2 regions of the Halomonas sp. KM-1 genome follow, and region 1 is predicted to be linked to the other one. Evidence: predicted binding sites of a transcription regulator. Region 1 holds the regulator's gene; the other holds the start of a gene.
The links. Region 1 encodes FliA, which starts transcription of late flagellar genes. Its sites were predicted from a motif close to CTAAAGTTNNNNNNNNNNCNGCCGATA; they were not measured.
Positions count from the first base shown of each region.

Region 2: the regulator FliA is predicted to act here: its motif matches at 2,126-2,152, upstream of flgM (flagellar biosynthesis anti-sigma factor FlgM).

Region 1 is NZ_BAEU01000136.1:23,157-27,366, forward strand. It holds gene B8115_RS16170 (EAL domain-containing protein) at 1-99, shown strand, start outside; gene B8115_RS16175 (EAL and HDOD domain-containing protein) at 200-1,411, shown strand; gene B8115_RS16180 (RNA polymerase sigma factor FliA) at 1,472-2,179, opposite strand; gene B8115_RS16185 (flagellar protein FlhE) at 2,243-2,659, opposite strand; gene B8115_RS16190 (hypothetical protein) at 2,656-3,159, opposite strand; gene flhF (flagellar biosynthesis protein FlhF) at 3,241-4,210, opposite strand, start outside.
Region 2 is NZ_BAEU01000138.1:78,994-83,203, forward strand. It holds gene flgD (flagellar hook assembly protein FlgD) at 1-322, opposite strand, end outside; gene flgC (flagellar basal body rod protein FlgC) at 328-732, opposite strand; gene flgB (flagellar basal body rod protein FlgB) at 764-1,177, opposite strand; gene flgA (flagellar basal body P-ring formation chaperone FlgA) at 1,361-2,050, shown strand; gene flgM (flagellar biosynthesis anti-sigma factor FlgM) at 2,187-2,468, shown strand; gene B8115_RS16770 (flagella synthesis protein FlgN) at 2,465-2,914, shown strand; gene B8115_RS16775 (GGDEF domain-containing protein) at 3,051-4,210, opposite strand, start outside.

The DNA of each region.
Region 1 (4,210 bases):
ATTCCGAAGCAGCAGGGCTTCTTTCATGCGCGCCCCGCCCTCGAGAGCCTCGCACCGGATCTCGAACCGGGCCTCGCGGCGCTGCGCCAGGCATTGTAGATGCTGCAAGCGCAGGACAAGCGGCACCGGAGCCGCCGTCATATCTGGAAACATGAGAACATACCTGGGTGTTGCAACACTCAGCAGGGAGCCAAGCCACATGCCCGACCAAAGGGGTCCAGAGCCTTTCACCATCGCTCTCCATCCGGTTCACGATGCCAGCCACCATCACGTGGCGGATCGTCTCGTCTACACCCGGCGCAGCGACGCCGAGGATGAGGCCGAGGACCTCATGTCCGCTACCGCCCGGGCCCTGGCCAGCGCCGTCTACGAGCTTGGCGATGCTGGGCTGCTAGGCGACAGGACGCTGTTCGTCGACCTGCCCCTGGAGTGGCTCGATCGCCCCGAACTGCTGCCCACCCCGGCACCGCGGCTAGCGCTTGGCGTTGCCGAAGCCAGTACGCTGGATAGCGAGCTGCTCGGGCGCCTGGATGACATTCGTGAGCGAGGCTATCGGGTCATCGTGCCTTCTCGGCTGTTCAAGCAGGATCCCGAGGCGTTGCTTGGCCGCTGTGACATCATACAGCTGAGCTCACCCAACGAACTGGACGAAAAGACGCTGGAAAAGCTCCCGGCTCGCAATATCAAGCTACTGGTCGGCAATCTCGACAGCCGCGATGCCCTGGAGCGTTACCAGATGATGGGCTGCGATTACTATGACGGCGACTATCTGGCACGCCCCAGCTTCATTTCCTCGCCGCCCCGTGGACGCCACGGCAACCGCGCCGCCCAGATTCGCCTGATTCGCGCCCTCTATGAGGAAGACAGCAGTGACCTCAACCGACTGCACGAGCTGGTGGTGCAGGTGCCTCATCTGCATGTGGCGATTCTGCGCCGCGCCAACTCTACCTATTTCAATCCTGGCGGCAAGGCGGTCGATCTGCAGCGTGGGGTACAGATCCTGGGGTTGATAGAACTGCGTCGGCTGATCCTGACCCTGACCCTGGCAAGTCTGCAGCCCTCATCCCGCATCGTGCTGCGTATGGCGCTGATCCGCGCCTTCATGTGCCGTCATCTGGCGGCCCCCTTCCCTACTCTCGATCCCGAGGATGCCTTCACCACCGGGCTGTTCTCGATGATGGATGCCCTGCTCGAAGAGGATCGCAATACCTTGCTCGACCACCTGCCTTTGGGCGAACCGATCATCAAGGCATTGAAGTATCGCAGCGGACCTCTCGGTGCCGTGCTCGTCCTGTGCGAGAACCACGAGCGCCAGGTCGAAGAAGCTATCGATGAAGTTCCCGCTGACCGACTGCATGGCTGCTACATGAACGCACTGGCCAGCACCAAGGCGTTGATGGATAACCTGTAGGCATGCGAGAGCTGCCTAACCGCGCCGGGTGCTTGGAGAAAGCCTTACGCTTGGGAAAACCTAGACGTCGTTGTCCGCCAGGCGTGCCCGTAACCGGCTTACCGCCTGGCTATGCAGTTGGCACACGCGTGACTCGGTGACACCGAGCACGGCGCCGATCTCCTTCAGGTTGAGCTCTTCCTGGTAATAGAGCGCCATCAGCAGCTTTTCGCGCTCGGGCAGTGCCTCGATGCCATCGACCAGTTGCCGACGCCGCTCCTCGTCGATGAGCATGTGATAAGGCGTATCGAGCGAAGCGTCCTCGATGCCGGGTTCGGCGCCTTCCGAGACGAGCACCTCGAAGGGCAGCAGATGGCCACTGTTGGTATCACTGAGCAGCTGGCGATACTCCTCGAGCTCCATGTCGAGCTCGGCGGCTATCTCAAGCTCGTCTGCCGCCCGGCCGAGCTTCTGTTCCAGACTGCGCACGGCCTCATCGACCGCCCGGGCATTACGCCTCACGCTGCGAGGCAGCCAGTCGCGGCTGCGCAGCTCGTCCAGCATGGCGCCACGGATACGCTGGCTGGCAAAGGTAGCGAAACTCGCCCCCTGAGTGGCATCGAAGCGACCCATCGCCTCGAGCAACCCCACGGTGCCGGCCTGGATCAGATCATCGAGCTCGATACTTGCCGGCAGTCGAACCTGCATCGACAGCGCCTGGCGCCTCACCAGCGGCAGGTACTCCTCCAGCAGGTCTGCCTGTTCGATCTTGCCTCGTGCTGTGTACATGCTCTTGCTCTCGCGGCTGACGGTTCCCTCGAGCGATGCCGATCGGCGCTCGACGGGTCAGAATCACTGCAGGTCGTCGTGATTCACGATCACTTGCAGCCCCTGCAGGGTTGCGGCACGCTGCCCACGCTCCTGTAGGGAAAACTGAAAGTTCAGTGGCGTATCCGCCGGCACACCGGCCAGTGCCTCGGTCTGCCCTCGCGGCCCGGGCAGGCGAATGCAGGCCCCCGGATGGCAGAGCCAGGCGTTCACCTCCCTGCCGGCTGGCGGCTGAAACTGCCAGACCACGCGGCCCATCACCTGCCCGTGTGCCAGTTCGGGAGATGGCGGCAACAAGGCAGCGGACATGGCGGGTCGCTCGGCCATGACGACGTGCACGGCAGGCGCCGTGGCCACCCAACTGCCGGCCGCCTGAGCCATGCCCGCCCACAGCCCGCCAAGGGTCAGCAAACAGAGTTGCCCCAACCTGGTCGGTTTCATCGCGCCAATACCAACAGTTCGATATCGAAATACGCTTCCGCAACGTACTGGAGATTGCTCAACAGGCCCTGGCGCCCCACGCCCGACGGGTGCACGGCAATCAAGCGACGCGGGCCACCCTGCTCGGCGATCTGCTTGAGCATGCGATAACCGCGGCGGAACGCCTCCAGATCGTCGTCTATCCACAGCGCCCACTGCGACTGCTGCGCTGCCAGCAGCGACAGATGCGGGCTGGAGATCGGTAGCGCCACGATACGCCAGCTGCCGGGATCGCCTACCCAGCGCCGCCCTTCCTGCGCCCAGCTTTCAAGCAGCTCGGTGACTCGTGCAGTGTGTCGCTCGGCAGTGCCCGGCAGGCCCAGCACCATCAGCGTCCGCTCCCCCTCACTGCGCGGCGGCCTCGGTCGCTCCACCGCCGCCTTGGTGCCGGCAGGCTGAGCACTGGACCGCTTGGGTCGGACATTCTCCGCCTTGTTTCCTGTGGCCAGCTCGACCAGCATCTCGGCCACGTGTGTCGGGCACTCATCCTGCGTCGTTCCATTTGCCCATTGGCGCAAGCCCGCGGCCTGGTCCCATCCCATCTAGCCTGTCTCCCGTTCACCGAGGCCAAGGTGGCGAATGGCATCGCGCACCAGGAAAAGTTGTAGTAGAGACTCGAGCAGCGCCACGTCTCGGCGTCGGCGACGCCCACCGCCGAGGCCCAACAGCTCGGCTCTGAGATCCATGGCGGCCTCGTCTTCGGCAAGGTCGAGGTGGGCTGCCACCGTGGCCAGTCCGCTGGCCATGAGCAAGCGGACATCGGCACGCAGATCGCCAGCTTCAGCATGCTCGAGGCGCTGCCAGGCGCGGCGAGCGAGTTGCGGCAGCACATCGGCTTGCAGCAGCGCGAGCAGCAGCGGCTGGGGATCGTGGCTCAGCTCGGCGGGAACGATCCAATAGCGTCTGGCCAAGGCCTTGCCGCTCTCCGCATCGCGAACCTCACCAAACCAGGCCTGCGCGTCGAAGCCCGACCGTTCACGGCGGCTGCCCTTGAAGCTCACCTCTACCGGCAGCGTCGCGAGCATGAGGCGTGCCGAAGCGCCGCGGAAGCGGCAGCTAGCCTGGCCGGTGGCCTCGGCCATCGACTCCAGCGCCGCCAAGCTGTGACGCTCGCCCGCATGGGCGACCCGCAGACTGCCCCGAACCTGGCTGCACCAGGACACGCCCTGGCGCTCCAGCCAGTCGCCGGCCTCGGCATCGGGTAGCCCATTCATCAGATGCACACCGGCATCGTGGTGCTGCAACGCGTTTTCGAGACGCGCCTGTTGGCCCGCCACCTGGCGATGCTGCAACAGCGGCAGCGCCAGCCAGGTTCCCTCTGCATTCAGTGCCACATCAGGCATCGCCCAGTGTTCGCCCGGAACCCGTCGCCGCTCGCTCCAAAGCATGCCGTGGGCCTGGCCAGGCCGGGGATGATCCGCCAGCAGCGCATCGAGACGCTGCTGCTGCACGGAAGCCGGCAAACCCAGCAAGTTCCATACGGATTCCAGCCCGTCGAAGGCCGGCAAGCGC
Region 2 (4,210 bases), on a different contig from region 1:
CTAGCAACAGACGATCGCCCGGCACCAGCACGCCCTGGCCGATCAGCGCAGTGGCCTGCAGCATCTGGCCGGCGTTCATCTGCTCTGTGATGCCCTTCAAGGTCTTGTTGAGATCCTCGATGCCGCTGACCGTATTGATCTGTGCCAGCTGCGTGGTCATCTCATGGTTGTCCATGGGATTGAGCGGATCCTGGTGCTGCATCTGGGCGATCAGCAGGGTCATGAAGTTGTTGCGCAGCTCGGCCGACTGGCTGGCGTCGCGAGAGGAGGGCCCACCCTGATTCAAGCGCGAGACGACGTTGGCATCGATAGTGTTCGACATGTCGATCAGCCCTCACCCAGAGTCAGTGTCTTGAGCATCATCTGCTTGCTCGTGTTCATCACTTCCACATTGGCCTGGTAGGAGCGCGAGGCCGAAATCATGTTGACCATTTCATGGACCGGCTCGACGTTGGGCATCGTCACGTAGCCCTCTTCGTTGGCCAGCGGATGTTCGGGGCGATACTCCATCCGCATGGGCGAAGGGTCCTCGACCACTTCACGCACGCCAACACCGCCGATGCCGTGCCCCCCCAGGCGCGACTCGAACAGCACCTGCTTGGCACGATAGGCCTGACCGTCGGGGCCGGCCACGCTGTCGGCATTGGCCAGGTTGCTGGCGGTGACGTTCATGCGCTGGGACTGGGCGCTCATGGCCGAGCCGGCGATATCGAACACGGAAAACATCGACATGGTAAGATCTCTCTTCCTTTGATCCGGCCTGTTATTCCGGCTGCATGGCGTTCTTCAGCCCCTGGATCCGGCTGTTCATGATGGTCAGTGCCGCCTGGTAGCGCACCGCGTTGTCGGCGAACTGGGTACGCTCGCGATCCATGTCCACGGTGTTGCCGTCCAGACTGGGCTGGTCGGGTATGCGGTAGAGCAGCTCCTGCCTGGACGCCGGCATGCCTTGCCCCGCCAGATGGCGCTCGGAGGTACGCGCCAGCGAGAGTCCACCGCTGGACGTACGCCCCTGCTCGACCGCCTTCTTGAGTTCGCTGGCGAAGTCGAAGTCGCGGGCCTTGTAGTTGGGTGTATCGGCGTTGGCGATGTTGCTCGCCAGCACCTGGTGGCGCTGCTGGCGTAGCCCCAGCGCCTGCTGGTGGTAATTAAAGGCGGCCTCGAGCTGGTCGATCATGCCGGCGCTCCCCGTGCGAAATCCTGATTGAAGACATACGGAACTTCTTGAGGTTGAAGAGTAACGACACGCTTGTCACATCAATGGCAGAAACAGGCCCCTTTTCCTCGCTCATTTCCGCTGTTTCAGCCCATCGGGGCCAGCTAGAATCCTGCCATTACCCATGCTGGATGGCCCCGCCTTATGCGCCTTACCCGCTTAGTCCTGCTGCTACCGACACTGCTGGCCGCCCTGCTGTCGCTGCCGGCCGCTTCGGCCGACGACGGCGAACTGCTGCAAGCCGTGCACGGCTTTCTCCACGAGCAGGCCAGCGCGCTGGGCGATGAACTCATCATCGAGCTACGCCCTCCTTCCGCACGGCTACCCACCTGCGAATCGCCCGCCCCCTTCCTGACACGCCCCGGCGAAGTGCCGCTGGGCCGCATTTCCGTCGGCGTACGCTGCGGCGACGATGGCCGCCAGGTGCGCTACCTGCAGGCTGAAGTCGGCGTGATCGGCGAATACCCAGTGCTCGACACCCCCCTCTCTGCCGGAGAGACGGTGCGGCGTGAGCATCTGGTCATGCAGTCGGGGAATCTGGCCGAACTACCGAACCGTACCCTGCTCGAGATCGATCGGATCGTCGGGCAAGTGGCAACGCGGGCGCTCAGCCCAAGGCAGCCGCTGCTGGAGCATCAGTTCCGCAGCCTGCCGCTGGTGGAGAGAAATCAGCGGGTGGTGATCGAGGCCCGGGGAAGCGGGTTTCGCATCGCCCGCGAGGGGCAAGCACTGGAGCCTGGCGCGCTTGGCGATCGTATTCGGGTTCGTTTCGACAACCGCGAGATCATGACTGCCGAGGTGGTCGGAGAAGGCACCCTTGTCGTAGACTTCTGACATGGGCCGTCGCACCTCGAGCTCCCGAACGGGTATGGGCAGCTTCGCCCGGGAAACTCGTGCCGAAAAATTAGGCTAAAGTTATCCCTCGCCCTGCCGATAGCAGGTAAAAGCATTCGGTCATGAGGCCATTAACGTGAAGATCAACAACCAGAACCCCCTGACTCGCCCGACCCAGACACAACCGCGCGAGGAAGCTCAACCGGTCAAGGGCGCTACCCCCTCGGGGCAGCAGGACCCCGGTCCTTCGGCTGCCACGCATCTGAGTCAGAAGGCTACCGATGCCTCCCGCGATATCGACAAGGCGCGTGTCGAGGAAATTCGCGAAGCCATCCGCGAGGGACGTCTGGAGATCCGTGCCGAGCGCATAGCCGATTCGCTGATCGAATCCTTGTCTGCCGAGAGTCGCAAGGCATGAGTCTGGCCAAGCTTCTGATGGAACAGCAGCAGCGTCTGAGCGAGTTCACCGAACTGCTCATGCGCGAACGAGCACTGCTGGCCAGCGCCAATATCGAAAGCGAGACCCTCGCCGAAGTTGCCCAGCGCAAGCAAGCGCTGCTGGCCCGCCTGGAAGCGAGCGAAAAGCTACGCCAAGGCGTTCAGCACCGTCTGGGCTATGCCGATGGTGCCGCGGGCGCCCATCAGGCAGCGCTGGATGCAGGCTGCGAAGAGTCTTGGATGCAGACGCTGGAAATGACCCGCGAAGCTCAGCGCCTCAATACGCTGAACGGCGAGCTCGTTACCTTGCGCATGGAGCAGAACACACGCCTGCTCGATTTCATTCATCAGGCCGCAGAGAAGACCGTGTACCGCGCCAGCGGTCGTGTCGCGGCACAGACAGGGCGCATCAACGCCTCGGTCTGATACGCCAGTAGCGGCGACCTTTTCGTCTTCGCAATTTACTTGCCCTTAGATCCCGTCCGTCCGTGAAACCGCCCACATGCTGCATACGGGCGTCATGCCTGCACATCACCACAGCCTCCCCATACTACAGGCCCCTTCACCACAGGCTATCGATCAGATCGTCGTCCGAGGCGGTGACTACCACGGAGTTGCGACCGTCGGCCTTGGCCTGGTAGCTGGCCTGATCGGCTCGCGCGAATACGGACTCGATAGAGTCATCGCCCTCCCGAAGTGACGTGACCCCCATACTCAACGTGATGCTGTAGGTCTTGCCGGCGTTGCTGACGGTGACCTCGGAAACGGCGCGCCGCAGCGATTCGGCGATTTCTCCCGCCTGCTTGAGCGTACAGCTGGGTAACAGCACGGCAAACTCATCCCCACCCTGGCGGGCCACATGGTCGCTGCGCCGCACCTCCCACGCCACCACTTGAGCGACGCGCCGCAGCATCTCGTCACCCAGGGCGTGACCGCCTTCGTCATTGATCGGCTTGAAGTGGTCGAGATCGAACAGGATCAGCACGGAGGGGGTGCCAGTCTTGGAGTACTCGGCCAGCGCCTCTTCCAGACGCCGTTCGAACCCGCGCCGATTGAGCAGCCCCGTCAGCGGATCGTGCTCAGCCTCCCAGCGTTGCAGCGCCTCCTGCTGCCGCCGTTCGGTAATGTCCTTGGCCATGCCCACGAAGCCCAGCGGCTGATCATTGCCCAGCACCTGGCTGGCGTGAACCTCGACCCACAGCGTCACACCGTCGGGGTGCAGGAAGCGCAGCTGGCGTACGAAGTCGCTGCCGGTGGTCAAGGTGTAGCGCCACATGTCCTCGGTGCCACGACGGTCATCGGGGTGGATTCGCTCCCACCAGTCGCGAGCTTCATGCGTCTCTTCGAGGCCAAGCAGCTCGAGCAGCGCCGGGTTCAGATAATTGAGACGCCCTTCCAGGTCCGCCACGAACATGCCGATGGGCGTCGAGCCGAGTACGGCATCGAGAAAAGCCTGACGATCGCGCAGATGCTCCAGGGCTGCAAGCCGCTCATGCTCCAGACGGTTGAAGCTGCCGGCCACTTGGCGCAGCTCGTGCATGCTGGTCGAGAGCTCGAGATAGCGCCGCTCTCCCGCGCCGACCTGCGCAATCTGCCGCTCCAGACGATGCAGGGGCCTTAGCAGCCGCCTAACCAACCAGCGCATGGTAATCAGCATCAAGATGGCTAGAACCAGCCAGGCCCACCACAAGCGTGCCAGAAAGTCGCCCAGCGGCTCTTGAA